DNA from 4 places in the Bacillus sp. UMB0893 genome. Region 3 is predicted to be linked to each of the others. Evidence: riboswitches for the same ligand, from Rfam matches in the RefSeq annotation. Region 3 holds a riboswitch; each other region holds the start of a gene.

Region 1 (6,165 bases), on a different contig from region 3:
ATTTTAAGGCAATTGCTGTTACAACAGACGGTAAAAAAGGAAACTCGATTGTAGTTCCAAAAGGAAGCACTATAAAAGATTTAAAGGATTTAAAAGGAAAGAAATTAGCAGTAGCTAAAGGAAGCAGTGCGTATAATTTTCTGTATATGGCGCTTGAACGGGCAGGACTAACAGATGAAGATATTAAAATTGTTCAGCTGCAGCCAGATGAGGCAAGACCTGCTTTAGATAACGGATCAATCGATGCTTGGTCAACATGGGAGCCTTATGTCACAACTGCGGTCTTCCAAACTGGAGCAGAAGTCTTGGTCAGCGGGGAAGACGTGAATATTAATGCGCCAGGTTTTCTTATTGCACGAACGAAATTTACAGAAGAGAATCCGGAGCTGACTGTCCTTTTTTTAAAAACTTATGAAGAGGTTAGGAAGCACTTTGTTGAAAACATAGATGAAGTATCAAAAGAAATTGCTGATTCTGAACATGTAGAAGTGGATATTATTAAAACGGTCTTAACTAATACAACAGCAATTTTATCCCCAACAACAGACGAATTTAAAAAGGCTCACCAAGAACAAGCTGATTTTCTGTATGAAGCAGGTGGGATTACGAAAGAAATTGATACTTCTAAAGTGATAGAAAACCGGTTTGTTGAACAAGCTTTAAAAAAGGATAACAAATGAGAATTATTCTGGCAGATTAAAAGAAGATGCTTATTTCAGCATCCTCTCTTTTTTTGATTAGGACTACTTAAGGTGGGTTAATGAAAGATATCTTATGTATATTAATAGATTTCTGCATTTGTAATCTTTGGCAGAGTATATTTGGAGGAAGGCGGTATCATCACTCGAGTACTCTAAAATGAAACATTCTTTGAAAAAACCTCCTCTAAGTTGAAATAAGGAGGTTATTTCATATTAATTTTTACTCATATTCCTTCAAAACCTTCTCAATATATGAATTATCCACCACTTCAGTTACATCCAATTCCTTTTTAAGTCCGCCAAGGTCTAACAGAAGATTTGCTGTGTTTTGCTGTTCATTAACGATTTTCTTCTCAATTGGAGTATTTACTGGAACAGAGTTCTCTAATACTTTACGAATTACTTCCTTATCAGTCTTTTTAAGCTCTGAATAGATAGCAATCGCTTCATCTTTATTTTCATTTTGCCATCTTGTTGCTTTTTCAGTTACTTTTAAATAAAGCTCAACTAATTCAGGGTGTTCCTCAGCAAATTGAGTTCTGACGATTTGGAAGCCTGGACTGAAGGTTCCGATCGCTTCTCCATTTGAAATAATCTTTGCTTCATTGTTTACAACTTGAATGGATTGATAAGGCTCCCAAATCGCCCATGCATCCACTGACTTTGTCTCATAGGCAGCCTGTGCTTCATCTGGCTGAAGCTGAATAATTTCAACTTCTGCAGGCTTGATGTTTTCCTTTTCCAATAAGCGATACAAAAGACCGAAAGCACTGCTTCCTTTTGCAACAGCTATTTTCTTTCCTTTTAGATCTTTAGGAGATGTGATGGAACTATCCTTAGGAACAAGAATAGCATCTCCTTTTTCGCCAGTGCTTGCCGTTGCAATTTCAGTAAAAGAAATACCTGCACCTTGACCGGAAAGGACAGGGATATTTCCGACACGTCCAAAATCAAGCCGGTTCGATGCAATGGCCTCAAAATAGGAAGGGCCGCTTTGAAATTCAACCCAGTTGACTTTAGCACCTGCTTTTTCAAATTCTTCTTCAAACCACCCTTTTTGCTTAGCGATTAAAATTGGCCAAATGCTTTGCTGAATCCCAATGTTGACGGTTACCTCATCTTTCTTGTCAGCTGAATTCGCTGATTCGGATTGGCAGCCTGCAAGAATTGCAAAGATAAATATGAAGATAAATAGATTAAAAGTGTACTTATTAGAACTCATTTTCATTCCCCCATTTATGATGTGATAATCTGACAGCTAATTTGGTAGATCACTTCCTTTGCCGCAGAAACAGGAAAGGCCCTATCCATTAGCAAATGAAATTACTAAAAGACAGGGCCTTCGGTTGACTGATCGGCTCAATTATTTTATTTATTATAATCATCATAATATTTAGTATTCAGATTAGTCAAGTTGGAATTATTTTAAATCCACCTTGACTAATCTGAATAATCAGAATAAAATAATTATATTATATATACACGTCGACTAGATCACTAGAGGCTTTAATTTTGTTCAATCAATGAGCAGAGTTAGAGCCTCTTCGCATATCACAAAGGGAGGAAAATATCTTATGAGATCTTTGTTAATTGCCGGAGGAGATAATATTGAGAAAATCAGTATGCGGCTGGAGCAGCATGGAGTTAAAGTCGTAACTCACATTGACGGAAGAAAACCGAAACTTGTATTAAAGGAAATACCAAGTAAAGTGGACATCGTTTTAATCATCACTGATTATATTAATCATAATCTTTCCAGGGTGGTAAAAAAGAAAGCTCAGGAAAAATCAATTCCTATTTGTTTCTCCAATCGTTCGTGGAATTCGATTTCAACCGAGATTAAGAGGATGATTGATTCATAACAAATTCAATTTTGATAAGATGGATTCATGATTTTGCTGATCGGTCATCCGAAAGCTCATACCCTCAAAAGGTATGAGCTTTTTTATTCAAAAGGAGGTGTTAGCAGTTGGATAAGGACCAGAATGAAACGATTTATCAGGTACTTGAATTAATAAATAAAATAAAAGATGGATCATTAATCATCACGTTTTATAATGGGGAAATTACCCAATTAGATAGTACCGAGTATTTTTATTTAATGGATGACATTTAATACGAGTATATTTATAGGAATATTTTTCTGGATTACCAGTAAGATAGAATGGAGATCTATTTACAATTAAATTGAATTTCTTCTTATCAAGAGAGGCGGAGGGAATGGCCCGATGAAACCTCAGCAGCAGATTCTATCACTAGAAGACTGTGCTAAATCCATCAAGCATGATGCTTGGAAGATGAGAAGAGGTATGCTGGAAAGCTATGAAACCTCTTCTTAAAGACGGAAGGGGTTTTTTACTGATAAAAACCCTTCATTTGAAAACATGATAAAGGGGTGCGCGAAATGGGAACTATTATTCGGCAGGCTATTGAAAAAAGAAAGAGTCATTTAATCAGTAAGCTGTTAAGCAATGGCATTTACAAAAAAAATGATCTGCATTTATTTGAACTGACATTAACTGAGCTTGAAGAGGAATTCAAGAGGACTTTAAAAATGCAATGAAATTAAACAGTCATAAGTTTTTTTCTATCTATATGTCTAGATTGAACTTCATTTCGAATGAAGATAGGTTTGGATTTGGAGAGGGTGTTATATAGGAACCATGTTCCATTTTTAAAAAATAAATAGTAAAATAATAGAAAAAAGTAGAGAAGGATCGATGAATTATCATCTGATGTGAGGATAGAAGCCATGGTGAGAAAAATGAAAGATGATTTTGAAGATATTAAAAACATATTACAGCAGGTTACTGAAGAATCTACGAGTTTTCTTAAGGGGCTTGAATTTCGATCAGCAGCTGTCCAGCCGCCACTTTTTCAAAGGGATCGACTTCCTTCTGAAGGCCTTGGGGCTATATCTGCATTAGAAACCTTCAAGGAAATCTATGCTCCTTATCTTAGTGGAAGTGCTGGTTCCCGTTATTTGGGTTTTGTAACAGGCGGCTCAACACCAGCGGCCATAGCAGGAGATTGGCTTGTTAGTGTATATGATCAAAATGTTGTCGTTAAAGAAGACTCAGTTGCTGTCAACCTAGAGATGAAGACTATTGACATGTTGAAGGAATTATTTCATCTTCCTGATGAATATAGCGGAGCTTTTGTCAGCGGAGCCACAATGGCGAATTTTGTTGGTCTTGCTTTAGCAAGGCAATGGGTGGCGCATCAGCATGGGATTAATATCTCACAACAAGGCCTTTACAGTCTTCCGAGAATGAATGTGGTTGGCGGTTCTCTGCACTCCAGCATCTATAAAGCTCTATCAATGCTTGGTATGGGAAGAGAGTCTGTTCAAACGATTCCACTTTTGTCAGACAGAGAAGCTATTGATATATCAAAACTTCGGGAGTTTCTAAGAAAAAATCAAGGTGAGCCTTGTATCGTCGTAGCTAATGCAGGTACAGTCAATACAGTAGATTTTGATGATCTAAGAGAAGTAATTAAGCTAAAGGATAAATACTCTTTTTGGCTTCATGTCGATGCAGCCTTTGGCGGATTTGCCGCTTGCTCCCCAAAATACAAAGAATTGGTACAGGGTATGGATCAAGCTGACTCAATCACGATCGATGCACATAAATGGCTCAATGTTCCGTATGATTCTGCCATGCAGTTTACCCGTCATAAGCAATTACAAGTTGAGGTGTTTCAAAATAATGCCGCTTATCTGGGAAGTTCAATTCAAAATCCGGAATTTATTCATTTAACACCTGAAAATTCAAGACGTTTTCGTGCTTTGCCTGCATGGTTTACATTAAAAGCATATGGGAAGGAAGGATATAAGGAAGTCGTTGAACGAAACGCAGAAATGGCTCAATTACTTTCTAATCGATTGGAACAAAGTCCATTTTTACGATTGGTTGCTCCAACGAGACTTAATGTCGTTTGCTTTACTCTAGCATATGAAGGGGTAACGATGGAAGATATTAAGAAATATCTCCAATCATTAAAACAGGATGGGCGTGTATTTATGACACCAACCATCTATCAAGGAACCCCTGCTGTCCGTGCAGCATTCAGTAATTGGCGTACGGACGAGAACGATGTAGAAATCATTTGGGATGCTTTAGGTTATGCAATAAAAGAAATGAATAGGTAGGAATTTTTTAGTTTGAAATTGGATCGAGGGCTTCTGTAGGCTGCCTGATTTCTTTTTTATGTTACGAGGGGGATATACCATGGTCGAAGAATTTAGATTAACGGATGGCCCTAAGGCATCATTTATCTGACACTATTTATACATAGAAAAACGGCTAACAGCTCCCTATGTTGCACTTTTAGAATATATTGTTTTTAAAAAGTTAATAAGAGACTTCCTCATTTGGAATTCAGCATCTTCTTGTTATACACCCCTTGTACAACAAAATAATAGTTTGAAAGGGAGTCAACCAATATGCAGCATTTATCTTTACCTAAAGAATTAGAGAGATTCAAGAAAGACATTGAAGCAACTCTGCAGCCTACGATTAAAATCTCGGCAACAACGAATACGCCGACTTTGTTTCAAAGTAAATTTGCAGGCAACCCCTATTTGCCTAAAGCTTCTGAGCACCCAAGAGATGAAGTAGGAAAATATATGAAACTATTAGCACAGATCAATTGTGAAGAACTTCCTAATAAATTAATAGATATGCCATTAAAAGGGATGCTGCAATTTTTTCTTGCAGGAGACCATGATGTCATGGGTCTTGATTTTAACGAACAAACGAATCAACAAAATTTCAGGCTTGTATATTACGATGAAATCGTAAAGGAAGACGAAATTATAACTGATTTCTCATATATGAACAGTTTTGGCGAAGAATACTTTCCAATAGAAAAAGAGCTTAAGATTTCTTTTGCTTTAGAAAATGAGGCGGTATCAGTCACTGATTGTGCATTTGAAGATTCCTATGAGCAATTGGACTTTGAAGAGCATGCAGGAGTAGATGATGATGGACACGAGATCACTCTTTTTGATTTGTACGGAGAAAATCTATCAAATGAAGGCCATAAAATTGGGGGATATGCTTTCTTCACACAGGTTGATCCAAGGGGATATGCTGAAAACTATAAAGATTACAATGTGTTATTACTGCAAATTGACTCTGATGATGAGAATGGGATTATGTGGGGAGATTGTGGGGTAGGGAACTTCTTTATAAGGAGAGAGGATTTAAAGAAACTCGATTTCACGAACGTCTTATACAATTGGGACTGTCATTGAAAAAAATCCTTAGCTCTATAAGTATATTTGGTACGAGACAGGCGTCGTTCCTTTAAAAAGGAATGCTGCCTTTTTAATTGGAGAATTTGGAAGGTAATTCCCTTCTTAATAATCACTTGAACTTTTTTGTTTTTGATTGTTAAGTCAAAAAATTGCATGAATATTTTTCCGTCAATACGGAAATTTCCGGAAAATCGGAATAAT
Region 2 (6,165 bases), on a different contig from region 3:
GAATGGAATGGCCAGGATGAAATGTTAAACCTGGGTAATAAACGTTGCGTACGGCCTTATGTTTAGATAAGTAGTCTGCGAGTTTGCGTGCGGACGCTGAAGACTGCTGAAGTCTGACGTTCAATGTCTTGATTCCCCGCAGGACAAGCCAGCTGTCTTGTACGCCGAGTACCGCACCAAATGCATTTTGCAGCTTTTGAACTTGGGCCGCGAGCTCATCACCTTTCACAACAGCAAGACCGGCCAGGACATCGCTGTGTCCAGCCAAAAACTTCGTAGCGCTGTGAAGCACGATATCGACTCCAAGCTCAAGCGGTCGCTGCAAGACCGGAGTTAAGAACGTATTATCCAAAAACGTTAAACAGTTATTCGCTTTTGCCAGCTTCGTAATACCCTGTATGTCGGTAATTTTCAAAAGCGGATTTGATGGAGTCTCAACATAAATCACTTTCGTATTCTCTTTGATGTGAGATGCTACTTCATGCAAATCGGTCATGTCGACAAAGCTGTATTCTATGCCGAATCGGCTCAATACATCAGTAATGATACGGTACGTTCCACCGTATACGTCTTCCGTGATTAAGACGTGATCTCCCTTGGAGAGCAGCAGAAAACAGGTTGAGATTGCAGCCATTCCAGATGCAAAGGCAAAGCCTTTTGTGCCGCCTTCGAGCTCGGCGATCGTTTCTTCCAATGCCTCTCGTGTTGGGTTTCCGGATCTGCTGTAATCAAATTTTCCGTAATCATCGAAGTCAAATTGGTGAAAAGTAGAGGAATGATGGATTGGAACGCTCACCGCTCCCGTTTCTTTTTGCACCTTTTGACGATTGTGAAGCAGTTTCGTTTCGAACTTCCAATCATCGTTGCTCAACTTTGTCAGCCTCCTTCATTAGCTCAAATGCCTGTGTAAGGTCTTTCTCCAAATCGCCGGCATATTCAATTCCTACTGAAAAGCGCAATAATCGGTTGCAAACACCATTCTTCGTGCGTATCTCTTCAGGAATATCCATATGTGTCTGTGTTGCCGGATATGTGATAAAGCTTTCCACTCCGCCTAAGCTTTCAGCAAATGTAATCGTCTGCAGGGCTTTCAGAAACGGATTCACCCAGTCTTCCTTCTGCAATCGGAATGACAGCATTCCTCCTTTGCCCGGATAAAGAACATCTGACACCTCTGTCTGCTTTTCAAGAAATGATGCGAGCTTTCGAGCATTGGACTCATGCTGTTTCATCCGCAAAGCCAATGTTTTCATTCCGCGAATCAGCAGCCATGAATCAAAAGGAGCGAGCACTCCTCCAATCGCGTTGTGATGCTGAGCGAGTTCTTCACAAAGCTCTTTTCCCTTTGCCACTACCAAGCCTGCCAGTACATCATTGTGGCCGCCTAAATATTTGGTGGCACTATGGATCACGATATCCGCTCCATCCACTATCGGCGTTTGCAGGATTGGTGTGTAAAATGTGTTATCGACAATCAGCAATACATTATTTTCACGTGCTATTTTGGCAATATCGCTGACCTCTGTTTCCTGCATCAAAGGATTTGTCGGTGTTTCCAGAAAAATAGCCTTTGTGCGTTCATTGATCAGCTTCTGCGTACAGTCCTCGTCTTTAAAATCTGCATAATGAAAAACTAGCCCGTATTTCCGCCACTCTTTTTCAAATAACCGATAGGTTCCGCCATATAAATCAGAAGAGACAATCAGCTCATCTCCGCTTTTAAACAGCGCCATAATGGTTTGGATAGCTGCCATGCCTGAACTGAAGGCATAGCCCTGGTCTCCGTGTTCAAGTTCAGCTATCGCTTTTTCAAGGATGGCACGAGTTGGATTCCCTGTACGGATGTAATCAAATCCAGTTGATTCCCCAATTCCATTATGCCGGTATGCTGTAGAAAAATAGACGGGTGGATTTACTGTTCCCGTTGTATTCTCACTTCGATTGCCTATTTGCGCCAAGATTGTTTCAATGCGTTCTGTCATTTCCAACACCGTCCTATTGTTTTTTCAAAAAGCTGTTTTCATGAAGACTCTTTTAAAATGCCTTTAAAAAAATAAAAAACGTCTTCCTCATTAAGAAGAAGACGTTGATATCGTAAGCTGGCTTCTCCTTATCTCCCAAGCATCATAGTACGCTTGCTGGATTTAGCACCTTGGTTCGAATAGGATATGCCCCATTCTTTTCCGGTTGCTGAGATTTCACAGGGCCAGAACCCTCCATCTCTCTGGATAAGAATAAATAGTATGAACTTTTTGAATTGTTTTTATAACCTTATCTCATTCTCATATAATTTGCAAGGGGTTTTCTAAAAAAATGGCTTATTGCGATTCACGATCATCACACCAGCTATAATCAGCAATCCCCCTGCTGCACTTGCTATTAAAACCGGTTCATTCAATAAAAGAGCAGCTGCAGCCACTGTTGCCAGGGGTTCGAAATATAAAAAAGAGGATACTCTTGTCGCCTCCATCACTTCGAGGGCCTTGCCCCAAAACCAGTAGGCAATGGCAGAGACAAAAATACCGAGAAACAGCAAGTGTGCCCAGGTATCATTTGAAAGGGCTGCAATCTTTATCCATCCGTTATTTCTTAAAAAGAAAGGCACTGTCATCAAAAATCCGATAAAGCTTGTATAAAAAGTGACCGTTAAAGCAGGATAGGGAATTCTTAATTTTTTTATAAGAATGGAATAGACAGCCCAGTTCAATGTGCTTAAAATCATGAGAAGATATCCAATGTTTGCATGAAACGTCAAAGATCCCCCCTGCCCATAAGAAGTAATCAATAGAACGCCTGCAATAGCCATTGTCATTCCAATCGCCTTAAATAAGGTAAATGCTTCTTTCAAAAAAAGAGATGCCAAGATGGCTGTAAAAATAGGGGAAAAAGAAATAATCCAGCCGGCTTGTGATGCCTGAATGGATTGAAGCGCGGCTGCCTGTACGACCTGATGGACAAAAATCCCCAGTGTTGCCAAGATGAATACGTGTGGCAGGTGAAGAATTTTCATTTTTACATTTTGCCGGAGGATGAGCAGCAGGAAAAATAAAAAGACAGAAGCAATTCCAAATCTGATTGAGAGCAAGGTAAATGGATCAAGCTGAGCCAGCACGGCTTTAGTGGAAACAAAGGAAATCCCCCAGAAGGAAATGGAGATAGCTGCATAGATACTTGCGATCATTTTGATTGATACCCTCATTGACCCACACTTCCAATCGCTTAATTTTAGGCTTGTCTTCTAAAAAGGAATATGAGGTCTGGCATGGGAATATACCGCTTCAGGAGCAGTTAAAAAGCTAAACTGAATCATGCATAATATGTGATGCAAGAATTTTGTCACATTTCATGATAAAATGGATGGAAGCGTTTTTATTCATTTTAGTGGATGTGACAGCGTCCATCATCTTTGGGGGTAATTGTGATGACAGCGAAAGCAGGAATTGTAAAAGAGACGCTGCTTTATTCGAAGGAATTAGAAGAAGAAGTAACGCTCCTTATTTATTTGCCGAAGAACTACTCGCCACTTTATAAGTACAGCCTGATCATTGCACAGGATGGACAGGATTACTTCAGACTTGGGCGTATTTCAAGACAGACTGAAGAACTTTTAAGTGAAAGAGAAATTGAAAATGTGATTATTGTCGGCATTCCATATCGCGATGTACATGATCGCCGTGATAAGTATCATCCCGATGGACCGAAGCAAAAAGCATACATCCGATTTTTAGCTCATGAGGTCGTTCCCTATTTGGATAAGGAATTTCCAACCTACCAAATGGGAGCTGGACGTGCTTTAATTGGGGATTCACTTGCAGGTACGGTATCCTTCATGACAGCAATGACTTATCCGAATACGTTCGGCAAGGTTATTATGCAATCACCATATGCAGATGAAAAAGTCCTGAAAATGGTGGATGAATTTTCCTCGCCAGCCCTTTTAACGGTTTATCATCAAATCGGCACTGAAGAAACGGAAGTAAAGACGACGGATGGTGAAGTGAAAAATTTCATCAATCCGAACCGCGAACTGAAAGAAGCTATTTCCAAAAAAGGAATTCCATCAGTGTATGAAGAATTTGAAGGTGATCACAAATGGACATTTTGGCAGCCATCTTTAAAAAAGATCTTAAAAGCAATGTTCTGATTGGCTTATATGCTTCAATAATGAAATTTGATATACTATGAATACATTTTTATACATGGGAGGGAACACTTATGAAGTACGGAATTGCCATTTTTCCATCAAAAAAATTACAGGATTCAGCTAACTCTTATCGAAAGCGCTATGATCCCAATTATGCCTTGATTCCGCCTCATTTAACGCTGAAACAGCCTTTTGAAGCGACGGATGAACAAGTTAGGGACATTTCAAGAGAGCTTCGTCAAATCGCGCAGCGGATGCAGCCGGTAACCATCTCCATACAAAAGTTCAGTTCCTTTTCGCCAGTGAATAATGTCATTTATCTTAAAGTTGAGCCAACAGAGGAAATTATGAAGCTGTACGAAGCTCTCCATGACGAATATTTTTCAGATATCGAACCTGAATATGCATTTGTGCCGCATATTACAATTGGCCAAAAGCTATCGGATGATGAACATTCAGACGTTCTTGGCAGCTTAAAAATGACAGACTTTCAGCATGAAGAAACCATTGACCGCTTCCATTTGCTTTATCAGCTTGAAAATGGCTCATGGACCGTATATGAAACATTTCTGCTTGGAAAGGAAGGTTTTTAAGTGATCGCAAGAATTGTAAAGTCAGATGAAGAATTGCAGGACGCATATGATGTCCGCACGAAAGTTTTTGTAGAAGAGCAGCAAGTTCCTGAAGAAGAGGAAATTGATCAATTTGAAAGAGAAGCATCGCATGTTGTCTTGTATGACGGAGATAAGCCTGTAGGTGCCGGGCGTTTCCGAATCCTGAACGGCATCGGCAAAATAGAGCGCATTTGTGTCCTTCCTGATTACCGATCAAAAGGTGCAGGTAAAATTATTATGGAAAAGCTTGAAGAAATTGCAGCGTCAAAGGAGATGCAAACCTTAAAGCTGAACGCACAAACACATGCAGAACCATTTTATACAAAGCTCGGCTATTCGACCATTTCTAAAGAAACATTTTTAGATGCCGGTATTCCGCATGTGACTATGGTAAAAGAAATGAAATAAAAAGCAGCTAATAGCTGCTTTTTATTTTCGTCATCTTATACAGATAGAATAAGATGGTGCTGAATAAAGCGATGATCAACGGAACATACCACCACCCAGGTCCATCCTTCCCTAAGGCAGATCGTACGGTACCCCAGGATGCGATTCCTAAAAAGAAACTAACTTCAAAACTGATTACAGCAAGCAATTTCCTTGCTGACCTATACATTTCTTCTGCATTTTTTTCCGTTATTTCCATTGGATAATTATAGAGATGAGGAACCTTTGACAAAAAGAATAACATGACAAGAAGACATGTACTAAGCACAGGCAATAACCAAATGTTTCCTTTCCTTCCCCATCCATCTGGTTCTCCCTAGACATTAAAATGAATCGGTATTGTATTGGGAATTTTGCTCCAAACTGACCCAATAAAGATCACAACGATTAAATAACACAAACGAGAGGCTTTGAAATATTCTTTCCATTTTTGTTATTGGCAACGAAATTCTAGGGCGCATATTCATATATCATTCTCTCCCTTCTCTTTTCGCTATAATTCCTGCCAAACCTGCACATGCTAGAAGTATCTATTATGAGACGGGTGACGTTTATATGGAATTTGTACATACTGGCATCGATTTAGTCATTGGATTTTTCGGTTTATTTTTTTTAACACGGATTTTAGGGAAAACACAAATCACACAAATTACGACCTTTGATTTTATTTCTGCACTAGTACTTGGAGAGCTCGTGGGAAATGCTGTATTTGATGATGATACAGGCATCCTCAAAATTCTGTTTGCTATATCTGTGTGGGGAAGCTTAATTTTCATCATAGAAATCATTACGCAAAAATGGAAAGGAACACGAGGATTTTTAGAAGGCAGACCAACGATTATCATTCATCAGGGAAAGATAGTCCGTGAAAGTCTGAGAAAAAGCAAGCTGGATCTAAATCAGCTTCAGCATCTTGTCAGAGCAAAAGGCGCCTTTTCACTCAGGGAGGTAGCATTTGCC
Region 3 (6,165 bases):
ATTGGATTAATGATTGCTGGACTTGCTGCACAAAAGTACGGTCAGGCGCTGCAAAAAGAACAAGAAGTACTTGTTAACATTGCAGATATCGTCAGCAATGTATACGCAATGGAATCTGCTATTTTGCGGACTGAAAAAGCAATTAACAAATCAGGTGAAGCGAAAAACAGCCAAAAGCTGCTCTACACACAAGTTTATTGCCAAGAAGCATTCAATGAGATTGAAGCACATGCTAAAGAATCCCTAGTTGCGATTGAACAAGGAGATACACTTCGCATGATGATTTCAGCATTAAGAAAATTCACTCGTCATACTCCAATTAACGTTATCGCTAAAAAGCGCGAAATCGCTGCAGCGTTAATTGAAGAAAATGGTTATCGGGCGTAATCTTTTATAAATCGAGAGACCTTTCTCTGAAATAGGGAAAGGTCTTTTTTTAATTTCTGAAGTTATACATATTGAGAATAAAGAGACCTCATACTAACCTTGATTTCTTTCTATATTCTAAGAGTTTTGAAACTTGTAATTATGATTGTCCATTTGAATGTGTTAAAATAAAGGTTGTGCAATTATGGATGCAGGTGGTGAAAAAAGTGGCGCTGACGTTTTACTGGTACCCAAAATGCGGGACATGCCGAAAAGCAAAAAAGTGGTTTGAGGATCACCAATTGCAGGTAGAAGAAGTACATATTGTCGAAAATCCACCGACAAAAGAACAATTGAAAAAAATGCTGGATAACAGCGGATTAGAAGTGAAGAAATTCTTTAATACCAGTGGACAAAAATACCGTGAATTAGGGTTAAAGGAGAAAGTTGCTTCTGTATCTGAAGATGAATTGATTGAAATTTTAGCTTCAGATGGAATGCTGATTAAAAGACCTTTAACAACCGATGGAAAAAATGTGACAGTCGGTTTTAAAGAAGAACAATTTGAAGAAATGTGGTTAATGAAGTAGAAGACTTTCCTTACCAGTCTTTTTACAAATAAACAACGATAAAATTTGGAGGTAATAAGTATGAACACACCGAAAGAACTTCGTTATTCTGAAGAACATGAGTGGGTTAAAGTTGAAGGAGAAAAAGTGCGCATCGGAATTACTGATTTTGCACAATCAGAACTCGGTGATATTGTGTTTGTTGAGCTTCCAGAAGTAGGAGATGAAATCAAAGCAGACGAGCCTTTCGGCAGTGTTGAGTCTGTAAAAACGGTTTCTGAGCTATATGCACCAATCAGCGGGAAAGTTGTTGAAATTAACGAAGACCTGGATGATAGCCCAGAATTCGTAAATGAGTCACCTTACGAAAAAGCATGGATGATTGTCATTGAACCAAGCAGTGTAAGTGATGTTGAGAACCTGATGACTGCTGAACAATATGAGGAAATGACAAACGAAGACTGATAAACGGGCTGGGTAATGGACACCCTAATTGTTAAAAAGGAGGGTGTTCATTTATGTCATTTGAAAAGAAACGGTTAAATATCACAGATCGAGTAACAGGTCGCTTTTCAGAAGGACAGCTGAACCTATTTTTTGAAAAAGATCAAATCGGAACAATGTCCTTTGGTCAAGATGGTAATCAAATGTCATTGAAGAATGGGTATGAAGAAGAAGACCATTCCTTTTTCCGGTATGCAGATACTTTATCAGACAATGATGAAAAGTATGTGGACTGCGATGAAGAAAACGGCTGGTGCTAACCTGAGGCATAGCTAACCAAGGGCAAAGCTAACCCAATGGCAGTGGAATGATCCACTGCCATTTTTGTTCATATTATTTTTGAGGAAACAACCTCAGCCTTTCGAATATTGTATTGTAAAGATAGATGACACATACTTTAGATAATAGGTGATGGCGATGGCGATGTCTGCAGTTGAGGTTGATAAAGAAAAAGTCATTATTGTTGAAGGAAAATCGGATAAGCGAAAGGTTCTGAATGTAGTCAATGAACCTGTAGAAATCATATGTACAAATGGCACAATCAGCCTAACAAAGCTCGATGAACTCATTGATGCATTATTTCATCGTGATGTTTATGTGCTTGTAGATTCAGATGAATCAGGTGATCGACTTAGAAAGCAATTCAAACGGGAATTGCCTGAAGCCGCGCATTTATTTGTTGATAGAATGTACAGGGAAGTAGCAACTGCACCAGATCAGCATGTAGCTGCTGTCCTTTTAAGTGCTAATATTGATGTTCATGCGAAATTTTTATAAAGGGAGTCTAAAGAGCAAAGAAAATGATTGAACTAAAAGAAAAACAATTAGACATGTTTGCCGAAATGGATACAGGAATACTCTACCTTTATACCCCTTTTTGCGGAACGTGTCAGCTTGCGAAAAAAATGCTGACTGTTGTTGAGGCAGCATTGCCTTCTTTAAATATTTATATGGCAAATCTTAATTTTCTGCCAAAACAAGCATTGGATTGGGGAATAGAAAGTGTTCCGTGTCTGCTTGTTTTCGAAAACGGATCGGTTGTCCAAAAGAAATATGCTTTTCACTCTGTTGAACATATTTATCAAATATTGAAAGAATATGCCGCCTGATTGAGGGCGGCATTTGACATATTTCTCGGGAAATAGAATAACTAATTATTTTGTCTCTCCCTGTCTCTCTTTGTCCCTGTCTGGAATTTTTAACTAACATTACTTGTCGAACCTTTCTTAAAGGGTATCATGTGTATTTTACCGAAGCTATAGGTATAGGTTTTCATCATGATGTGCTCTAATTGATAGATCCATCCATTAAGAAACGGGGGACGGGGAGTGTATAAATATGGACTTATGTTTATTAGTTGAAAAAATAAATGAAACTCATTTTGTGAAGCCTTTATTGCCAAATGAAGAATTAAGAATAATGGTTAGCAATTCTAAGCAAAAGCCTATCCTTCTTGTATTATGTAAATCAAAATGCTTTTTAAGCAATGAACTTGGTTCAGCACATGCCCATGTGTATATTTCTGGTGATAGCAGTCACATATTTGATTGTTTTTATTCACCCATAAGGCTATTACAACTGATGAAATTGGGGGCAATCGATGTAAAAGGTTCTTTTCGCAATATTTTAAGACTAGAATCAATCTTGCAGCTATGCAAATAAAAATCTAAAAATTCTAACTATTTATTGACTGGCAGATTTCTTAGGTGGTACAATTCTAGTAGATTCAGGATAATAGTTTTACCTTATCAAGAGCGGCGGAGGGATTTGGCCCAATGAAGCCCGGCAACCGGTTGTAACGACACGGTGCTAATTCCAGCAGAGTTAAATGATGACTCTGGCAGATAAGAAGAGTAATGGTGACGGCCTCTTCTTTGAAGGGGTTTTTTTATGCTTAAAATAAGGGGGATGTGCAAAATGGAACAACAAAAATACCGGTTGGAAACGATTAATGTTCATGGAGGTCTGCAAAAAGATCCATCAACAGGTGCAAGAGCTGTACCGATTTATCAATCAAATGCTTATGTTTTTAATGACACGGATCATGCTTCTAATTTATTCGCTCTAAAGGAACAGGGTTATATTTATACCAGGATACATAATCCAACAGCAACGGTGTTTGAGGAGAGGGTTGCGCAGTTAGAAGGTGGAATCGGCAGTTTGGCGGTTGCAAGCGGGATGGCTGCAATTACACTGGCTGTTTTAAATATTGCAGGAGCAGGGGATGAAATTGTCTCTGCATCAAGTCTGTATGGAGGTACTTATAACCTTTTCGAAACAACACTCCCTAGATATGGAATTCAAACGAAATTTGTTAATGCGGAAGATCCGGAGAATTTCCGTAATGCCATCACTCCTAAAACAAAAGCAATATTTGCAGAAACGATCGGAAATCCAAGTTTGCAGGTTCTTGATATAGAGGCTGTTGCGAAAATTGCCCATGAAGCAGGGATTCCATTGATTATTGATAATACATTTGCAACCCCTTATTTATGCAGGCCAATTGAACATGGAGCTGATATTGTCATCCATTCAGCAACGAAATGGCTGCTTGGAAATGGAACAACACTTGGCGGCATTATTGTAGATGGAGGGAAATTTGATTGGAATAGTAAGAAGTTTCCCGGCTTCATTTCACCAGATCCAAGCTACCACAATCTCGTTTATGCAGAGGCATTGCCAGAGGCTGCGTTTATCGTAAAGGCACGTGTTCAATTACTTCGTGATTTAGGTCCGGCAATCAGCCCTTTTAATGCTTTTCAATTTAATCTTGGCCTTGAAACCCTTCATGTAAGAATGAAGGAGCATATTTTTAATACAAGAAAGATCGTTCAATATTTAAAAGAACATCCTGCAGTTAAATGGGTTCTTTATCCTGAAGATGAGCAGCATCCTGATAAAGCACGTGCAGTTAAATACTTAGCTAAAGGAGCAGGGGCAGTTGTAGTTTTTGGGATTGAGGGTGGCCGTGCAGCGGGAGCTAAAGTCATTAATTCGGTCAACCTTTGGTCTCATGTGGCAAATGTTGGTGATGCGAAAAGCTTAATCATTCACCCGGCAAGTACGACTCATCAGCAGCTAAGCGAAGAAGGGCTGCAAAAATCGGGAGTTTCAGAGGATTTGATTCGTTTATCTGTTGGAATTGAGCATATCGATGACCTCAAAGAAGATCTTGATCAGGCAATTTTCAAGGCAACGGGAATGAAATCATTTAATAAATCATCCGTCTACTCTCAATGATAAAACAGCTTATTGATGTTAGGAATGACTTAAGAAAAGATAATAAGGTTATCCACATCCAGCTACAGTGTCCGGCTCATTGTGAAAAAGCCGCATTCCTTTGAATTTTCTATTTTTTCAGCAGGCTGATCAAGTCGCCTGCGCTTTTGTTCTTGACACTGGCTTTTGACACATGATAAAATCACTCTCGTACTACAAACTCACTAAATTTAATGAATATTAACTAAATATATTGTTTGACTCTTATCCAGAGAGGTGGAGGGAAGTGCCCTGCGAAGCCCGGCAACCGTCAATTTTATTGAAAAGGTGCCAATTCACTCAAAGCTTATAACAGCTTTGAAAGATGAGAGAAAGGTTCTTCTATAGATATGCCTTTCTGCTCATTTTTGCAGAAAGGCTTTTTTAGTTTAATAACATGAACCTCTTAAGTTTCGTACAAAATGATAGTGAGTGCAATTTGGGAAGAGGTGAAGGAATGATTACATTAAAGGATGTCCGGAAGGTATTTCAATCAAAAAATGGAAATGTAACAGCTGTTGATTCGGTTGCCTTAGATATAAAACAAGGTGAAATTTTTGGAATTATCGGTTATAGCGGAGCAGGAAAAAGCTCCCTTATCCGACTGCTGAACGGTCTTGAAAAACCTTCTGCTGGATCCATTCAGGTGGCAGGGCGGCAGATCGATAAAATCAGCGGTGCCGAGCTGAGAAAAGCAAGACATGAAATAAGCATGATATTTCAGCATTTTAATCTGTTATGGTCTAGAACGGTGCGGGAAAACATTTCGTTTCCATTGGAGATTGCAGGTGTCAAAAAAGAACAGAGACAAAAACGCGTAGATGAACTTATTAAGCTTGTCGGGCTCGAGGGAAGAGAAGATGCTTATCCATCTCAGCTGAGTGGAGGACAAAAGCAGCGTGTTGGGATTGCGAGGGCACTTGCAAATAACCCTAAAGTGCTGCTTTGCGATGAGGCGACATCTGCATTAGATCCTCAAACAACAGATTCAATTCTTGACCTGCTTGTTGATATTAATGAAAGACTTGGTTTAACAATCGTTTTAATTACACATGAAATGCATGTTATCCGTAAAATCTGCCATCGTGTTGCCGTCATGGAAAACGGCAAAATCGTGGAACAGGGTGAAGTGCTGGATGTATTCAGAAGACCGCAGCAGCCGATTACGAAACGCTTCGTTAAGCAAATAACAGAACCTGATGATACACAAGAAACGATGGAGCTCATTCTTGAAAAATATACAAAAGGTCCAGTCATTCAATTAACGTTTGTAGGTGATTCAACAGAGAGCCCGCTGATTACGAATCTCATTCGTCAGCACAGCATTGAAGTCAATATTCTGCAGGGTAAAATCTCGCAAACTCAAAGCGGATCATATGGAACATTGTTAATTCATATGGATGGCGAAATTGAAGAATTAAATAAAGCAATGGCTTTTATTCGCAGTCAGGAAGTTGAAGTGGAGGTG
Region 4 (6,165 bases), on a different contig from region 3:
TGGAGAATAGCCTGATCGCCTCCAAATTCAAAAACAAGTTTAATAAACACATCACGGATACTCGGAATAAAAATTAGTACGGCTGCAAATCCAACTGCAGCATATCCTCCAATTAAGCCTTTATTAGCGAAAATCAGTAAATTACTTTCCAATTTCCGTGATTTACTTTCTTTTTTACATTTGCCTCCTAATTCGACGCCTTCAAATCACGCTCAAATAAAAGACAGGCGATCCCGGGATCGCCTGTCTTTATGATACTTTTTCTAAAGTAACCTTGATGACTTTTTTTGTTTTCTCGTTGTATTCGATGAAAACAAAAACCTCAAATGGTTTGTTATTCTCTTTGAGAGTAAGTTTAAAGGTTTCAATTGATGTTTCTCCTTTTCGCTTTTTTCCAACGTGGAGGTAGTCTACAATCTGGGCATCAGGGAACGTTTCCTTCGCCTTTTTCATTGCCTCTCTTCCGAATTCTTCATAGGATTGCGTTTTTGTTTCGGCATGACCTTGAACAGGAAGCACGCTGGCACTGACTGCCATACAAAAAATCAGAAAGATATTCATACCTATTTTCATTTACAATCCCCGCTTTCTTTTTCCTTAGGTTTTGTAAATGAGTGGATTCTATGCATTCATCTCTTTTATCATAAATACTTGTTCTGCTTTTTCAACAAACCCAATATTCCCCAAAACCTCATGGGCGACCTGGTTTGACTTAGACAGATTGACTGCTGTGCGGTGGAGTTCATCATTGTGTGAAAACGCGAATGCCTCGTGGAGCAGGGATCGAACGATGGTTTCTTGCTCCTGATGGTCTGGTCTTGCTTCACATTGAAATAAAAGAATATCTGATAGCTTTCCCTCATCATCATACTTCCGTTTTGACAAGGCAAATCCGATTGTCTCTCCAGTTTCATCTATCGCTAGAACGGATTCCCCGTCCCGAATATTTTGCCACTGCACCTGCCATGGAATTTGTTTTTTGTAAAAAGAGATATCCTGCACTTCGTGTGGTTTTTTCACCTGAATGGAGAATCCGCTGTTTGGTTTCTCAACATTTATTGGTGCAGAATGCCCAAGATGCGCAATTCGATCAATAATTTTATAGCCCATTTTTTCATAGAGCTTAATGGCACGATTATTATGAGATACAGCTTCAAGGGTAGCTATATCTACTTCTTCTTTTTCATAGAGTGACAGAACCTCTTCCATCATCTTTACTCCTACTCCCTTGCTGCGGTACTCAGGAGCCACACCGGTTCCCCCATTCCATGCTACTTTCTTGCCATTGATTGTTCTGATTCCATTTAAAATAAGACCAACAGGTTTTGCCTCATGGAAGGCGACCACGGATAAAACTGGAGATAGATTTTCAAGCACCATTCGATTAAAAAAGTTTTCAATAGATAGTGTCATATCAAAATAGTATCCCTCAAAGCCTCTGTTCCAGGCAGTCAAAGCTTCTTCAAGTGTACATTGGGATAATCGCTTCATTGTGATCATGACATCCCTCTTTTCTTAATTGCTTCCCAGAATTCCTCAGCTAAAACGCCCATTAAGATATTGTCATGAAACTCACCTTCATAAAAAAGGTCTCCTCGAATGACCCCTTCCTGTTTAAAACCGAGCTTTTCATAAGACCTTTTTGCTCTTTCATTGAAGTGATACACATTCAGCCCAATCCGGTGGAGTCCCAAGTTATGAAAACCATGTTCGAGAATTAATTTCATTGCTTCTGTTCCAAGCCCTCTTCCTCGCTGCTTTTCATCGTTTAAGGCGATTCTGACACTGGCATTTCGATTTAAAAGGTCCATATCCAGCAAAGCAAGATCGCCTATCGGTTCGTCTGTTTCCTTTAACACAATGACAAGATCCATTCTATTTTTGTCCAGTGCAAAGCTTTCATATGCCTTTTCGATTTTTTCCATTGTAAAAAACGTTTGCGTCCCGGTAAGCCTGCGAATCTCTTTGTCTTGAACAGATTCAAAGACCATCTCAAAGTCTTCTTTTCTAAAAGGACGCAAATAGACATTTTCTCCTTCTAAAAACCTCATCAAACTTCCCCTTTTTTTAGATACATTAGGACCATTTCTTCTAATGCACAAATTTGTTTTTGAAAAGGATAGCTCTCGCCGATAACTGAATAGTGCAGGCATATACCGTCAATGGATCCCCACACCATAGACGACACAAGCCCTGGATCAGCATCGTCTTTAAATTCATGCTGTCTGATGCCTTCCTCAATAATCTCGATTAAAAGCGCTTGATAAACGTTTTGATAGCGATCTGTTATGACTTCCTTCAGCTCTTCATCACGCCCGGAATGAATCCAGAATTCAAGATGAACCCCAATCATTCTTTGCCATTTTTGCGATAGCTCGATATCTGCATAATTTGTGAAAAACTGATGCAGCTTCTTTATCGCCGACTTGCTCTCTAAAAAACTGGTTTTCAGCTTGTTAATATTCTGCTCTGTTCGCAACTGCATCAGCTGCATATAAATGTCTTCCTTGCTTTTGAAATAGTTGTAGATAGCACCTTTGCTTAATCCGGATTCAGCGACAATATCGTCGATCGTCGCAAGCTGGAAGCCTTTTTCACCAAATGCCTTAAGCGCACTTTCTAAGATATGCTGTTTCTTTTTCTCCTTGTATTCCTCTGTTACGATCGGAGCCACGAATTCACCTTCTTAGGATGATGGTCAAATTAATAAACCGACTGTATAGTCTATTTTATTCTATTATAGATATAAAATTCAAATAATTTCGATAAAATTTTTTAATAAAAACTACCATTTGACTTTTGCACTTTTACCCCTTAATGTAGAAAAGGTCATTTTTTAAACACACATATATCTTCTTATTAAGAGAGGCAGAGGGACTGGCCCTGTGATGCCTCGGCAGCGGACTCGGATTTCGAGTGCTGTGCCAATTCCAGCAAGCTTTGCGCTTGAAAGATGAGAAGAGGTTTATTCCATTCCGGATTTAAGATCTCTTCTCCTTTAGAAGAGATCTTTTTTTATAAAAAGAAAGGTGGTACACATGGATAAAAAAGGAAATGGACTTGCTTTATTGCCATTGATAATATTTCTTGCCCTATTTGTAGGATCTGGAATCATTACAGGCGATTTTTATAAAATGCCAATACTTGTTGCAATTATCATTGCAGCTGGAGCAGCTCTTATGATGAATCGGAAAGAGACGTTCACTGCAAAGGTTGAGAATTTTGCTAAAGGTGCAGGTCATCCCGACTTAATGATTATGGTCTTTATTTTTATTTTAGCCGGTGCATTCTCAGAAGCTGCAAAGGGAATGGGTGCTGTTGAATCCACAGTTAACCTTGCTCTATCTATTCTGCCGCAAAGCTTTTTGATCGTTGGACTTTTTATCATTGCAGCCTTTATTTCACTTGCTATGGGTACTTCAATGGGAACCATTGCTGCCTTGGCTCCAATTGGAGTCGGCATCAGTGCAGAGGCTGATATCTCGATTGCCCTCGCAATGGCTGCGGTTATAGGCGGAGCGATGTTCGGTGACAACTTATCTTTTATTTCAGATACAACCATTGCAGCAGTTCGGACACAGCAGACAGAAATGAGAGATAAGTTCAAGGTAAACTTTTTCATTGTATTGCCTGCTGCCATCATTACGTGTGTTGTTTTAATTTTGATTACACATGGCAGCCAATCTCCTGTTTCACCTGGAGATTTCAGTTTTATTAAGATGATTCCGTATATTGCGGTTCTAATCACAGCTCTGCTTGGAATGAATGTCATTATCGTATTAACTGGAGGCATTCTTTTGAGCGGAATTATCGGGTTATCTGATGGGAGCTATCAATTAACGAGCTTTTTTCAAAAAATAACGGAGGGTATCATGGGGATGGCCGAACTAGTCATTCTTTCCCTCTTAATTGGCGGTATGGTTGAACTGATTAAACGAAACGGAGGCATTCACTTTATTTTAGATGCGATGACACGCAGAATATCTTCTAAAAAGGGTGCTGAATTTGCCATTGCCGGTCTAGTCAGTACGACAAACCTTGCGACGGCGAATAATACCATCTCTATTATTGCAGCAGGTCCGCTCGCAAAAGATATGGCCGATACGTATGAAATCGATAAACGCAAATCTGCCAGTCTATTGGATATTTTCTCTTGCAGTATACAGGGTTTAATTCCTTATGGTGCTCAAATGCTTACTGCAGCTCAGTTTGCTTCGATTTCACCAACAGATATCCTGCCTTATTCGTTTTATCCGATTTTGATTGCATTATGCGGAATTGTGTCCATCCTTATTCGATATCCGAGATTCAAAGCAGTTCGTTAAGTTTTATATAAAGGCTGTTTTCGCATTGATTGTTATTATTGGTTATTCATTGTACCCGTGGATTTCCGCTGCAGGCACTTGCTTTCCGGGGAGGGATGGGAGCCTCTATTTCCCGCAGGAGTCAAGTGCCTTCTGCTACAATCCACTAAAGGTTTAAACCATTTTTTCTAAAAGCAGCAAACTTTACGAAAAGAGCCTATATAAAAGCGTCCGTCGCACGGACGCTTTTTGTTTATGGTTGAAAAAAACACCAGAAAACCAAAGGCTCTGATGATTCCTTCTATTATTGAATTGAAAATTTTTCTTTCTCTAATAGTTCTTCAGGTTTTTCCCCAATCGGATCATCATGGAAATATTCCCGAATTACACCATCTTTCAGATAGTTGGCGATTGACACCATAATCATCCCCTGATCCAGTGCAAGATATGCTTTTGCTACCTCACCCGTCTGTACATTTACTGAATCATAAAATCCGTATTTGCTGTAGGTTTTTAATTTTTTTAGTGCTTTAATGTTTTTATGTGCTTCCCTTGGTGCATATTCTAAAGCGAGGAACGTCGCATGAGCAGTAACTGTTGCGCCATCCTTGTAACCGGAAGTACCAAGTGGCGTTGCCGCAAACTCACTGTATCCCTCAGGCGTCGCAGCTGGAGAGAATCCCCACGCAGGGTAGCCCTTCTCTTTTGCAAAAGCGACTTGAAGATCCACATGACGCTTGTTATTTAATCCTAGTGCATCTTTCCCAAGCTCTTTTTCCTTTAAGACGATCCCAGGCATGAGTCCTTCAAACATACTGCCCCCCCAGCTCGGAACAAACTTTACATCTTGGTAAGTGTAATGCCCTTCATATACTGTTACTCCATCATATTCTGCGTTTTGGCCTTCTGGAATTTGCGCCTGCCAGTCCCATTCTCTTGGCATTGTCCGGTACATTTTCCACCAGTGCTCACTTGGCACATCCCCTTTGCCGATGGAAATATAGCTCGCAACACGAGGCTCTGTGTAGAACAATCCGTAATGATGATCGGTGAGCTTTCCTTGTGCTGCATCGTATCCTCCGCGGAACTGTCCCACTTGCGGGTCATAGAGAGTAGTATAGTTCATATCATTAACCAACTTGCTTGTCTGAGAGTTTAACTCCTCATACGCTTGTCCGACAACGATTAATCCCGCTGACAGCCATCCATTGTCCACCTGGGAGATAAATTGGCCCCATTCCTTCTTAAGTGAGCCATCATTCGTGTTATACCAATTATAAAATAATCCATTCCACTTTTCTAATTTTTCCAGTGTATTTAATGTCAGCTGAATGCGCTTAACTGCTTCACTCTTTGAAATAAAGCCCATTTCTTGAGCAGAAACCGTACTCATCATGTACATTCCGATATTTGTAGGCGATGTATGAGTCGCATCCTTTTTACCAGTTTCCGTATATCGCGTTTCATCATAAGTAAGTCCAGTTTTCGGATCCGTGTGATCCTGAAAATAGGTATAGGTCTTCTTTGAGATCGCTTTCAATTCTGCCCGAAAAGCACGGTCGTTTCCTTCATCTCCAGCGGATGCAGATGGGACAACCAATAGATTAACTAAAAGACTGAACATGAAAAGTAAACTTAACCAATTTGCTTTATTCATTATTTACCCCTTTCAATTCATTTTGGTGCAATCGAAACGTTTCACCAACATTTTATCATATACTTATAACTGGTTTAAGTATTATTCTCAATTTTCTGTTATTTGGTTCTTTAGAAGGATATGACAGAACAAACGCTGTCCCATTCAAATGAGTGACCACACTAATAGAACACCACTTTTTAAAAATGAGAAAAGCAGCGCGAT

The links. Region 3 has a riboswitch for S-adenosylmethionine ahead of CYJ36_RS14170 (O-acetylhomoserine aminocarboxypropyltransferase/cysteine synthase family protein). Riboswitches for the same ligand answer to the same signal wherever they lie in the genome.
Region 1: linked by a shared signal. The riboswitch ahead of fbpA (Fur-regulated basic protein FbpA) and the one ahead of CYJ36_RS14170 (O-acetylhomoserine aminocarboxypropyltransferase/cysteine synthase family protein) in region 3 are both predicted to bind S-adenosylmethionine.
Region 2: linked by a shared signal. The riboswitch ahead of CYJ36_RS00690 (methionine biosynthesis PLP-dependent protein) and the one ahead of CYJ36_RS14170 (O-acetylhomoserine aminocarboxypropyltransferase/cysteine synthase family protein) in region 3 are both predicted to bind S-adenosylmethionine.
Region 4: linked by a shared signal. The riboswitch ahead of CYJ36_RS21095 (Na+/H+ antiporter NhaC family protein) and the one ahead of CYJ36_RS14170 (O-acetylhomoserine aminocarboxypropyltransferase/cysteine synthase family protein) in region 3 are both predicted to bind S-adenosylmethionine.

The regions. Positions count from the first base shown of each region.
Region 1 covers NZ_PKLB01000009.1:112,246-118,410, reverse strand. Annotated here, with positions in the region: gene CYJ36_RS19265 (aliphatic sulfonate ABC transporter substrate-binding protein) at 1-680, shown strand, start outside; gene CYJ36_RS19260 (aliphatic sulfonate ABC transporter substrate-binding protein) at 922-1,923, opposite strand; gene CYJ36_RS19255 (DUF2325 domain-containing protein) at 2,276-2,563, shown strand; gene CYJ36_RS19250 (DUF2292 domain-containing protein) at 2,671-2,817, shown strand; SAM riboswitch class I at 2,898-3,005, shown strand; gene fbpA (Fur-regulated basic protein FbpA) at 3,106-3,264, shown strand; gene CYJ36_RS19240 (pyridoxal phosphate-dependent decarboxylase family protein) at 3,454-4,854, shown strand; gene CYJ36_RS19235 (YwqG family protein) at 5,149-5,961, shown strand.
Region 2 covers NZ_PKLB01000001.1:139,771-145,935, reverse strand. Annotated here, with positions in the region: gene metC (cystathionine beta-lyase) at 1-871, opposite strand, end outside; gene CYJ36_RS00690 (methionine biosynthesis PLP-dependent protein) at 858-1,982, opposite strand; SAM riboswitch class I at 2,108-2,235, opposite strand; gene CYJ36_RS00685 (DMT family transporter) at 2,306-3,199, opposite strand; gene CYJ36_RS00680 (alpha/beta hydrolase) at 3,422-4,144, shown strand; gene CYJ36_RS00675 (YjcG family protein) at 4,216-4,737, shown strand; gene CYJ36_RS00670 (GNAT family N-acetyltransferase) at 4,738-5,166, shown strand; gene CYJ36_RS23950 (hypothetical protein) at 5,174-5,473, opposite strand; gene CYJ36_RS00660 (DUF421 domain-containing protein) at 5,761-6,165, shown strand, end outside.
Region 3 covers NZ_PKLB01000006.1:111,024-117,188, reverse strand. Annotated here, with positions in the region: gene CYJ36_RS14205 (acyl-CoA dehydrogenase family protein) at 1-387, shown strand, start outside; gene CYJ36_RS14200 (arsenate reductase family protein) at 594-956, shown strand; gene gcvH (glycine cleavage system protein GcvH) at 1,017-1,400, shown strand; gene CYJ36_RS14190 (YusG family protein) at 1,454-1,699, shown strand; gene CYJ36_RS14185 (toprim domain-containing protein) at 1,863-2,216, shown strand; gene CYJ36_RS14180 (thioredoxin family protein) at 2,240-2,548, shown strand; gene CYJ36_RS14175 (hypothetical protein) at 2,778-3,101, shown strand; SAM riboswitch class I at 3,182-3,290, shown strand; gene CYJ36_RS14170 (O-acetylhomoserine aminocarboxypropyltransferase/cysteine synthase family protein) at 3,357-4,679, shown strand; SAM riboswitch class I at 4,920-5,029, shown strand; gene CYJ36_RS14165 (methionine ABC transporter ATP-binding protein) at 5,155-6,165, shown strand, end outside.
Region 4 covers NZ_PKLB01000011.1:28,044-34,208, forward strand. Annotated here, with positions in the region: gene CYJ36_RS21070 (hypothetical protein) at 1-152, opposite strand, end outside; gene CYJ36_RS21075 (DUF3889 domain-containing protein) at 250-573, opposite strand; gene CYJ36_RS21080 (GNAT family N-acetyltransferase) at 622-1,500, opposite strand; gene CYJ36_RS21085 (GNAT family N-acetyltransferase) at 1,497-2,051, opposite strand; gene CYJ36_RS21090 (TetR/AcrR family transcriptional regulator) at 2,051-2,674, opposite strand; SAM riboswitch class I at 2,854-2,960, shown strand; gene CYJ36_RS21095 (Na+/H+ antiporter NhaC family protein) at 3,039-4,325, shown strand; gene CYJ36_RS21100 (glucoamylase family protein) at 4,609-5,961, opposite strand.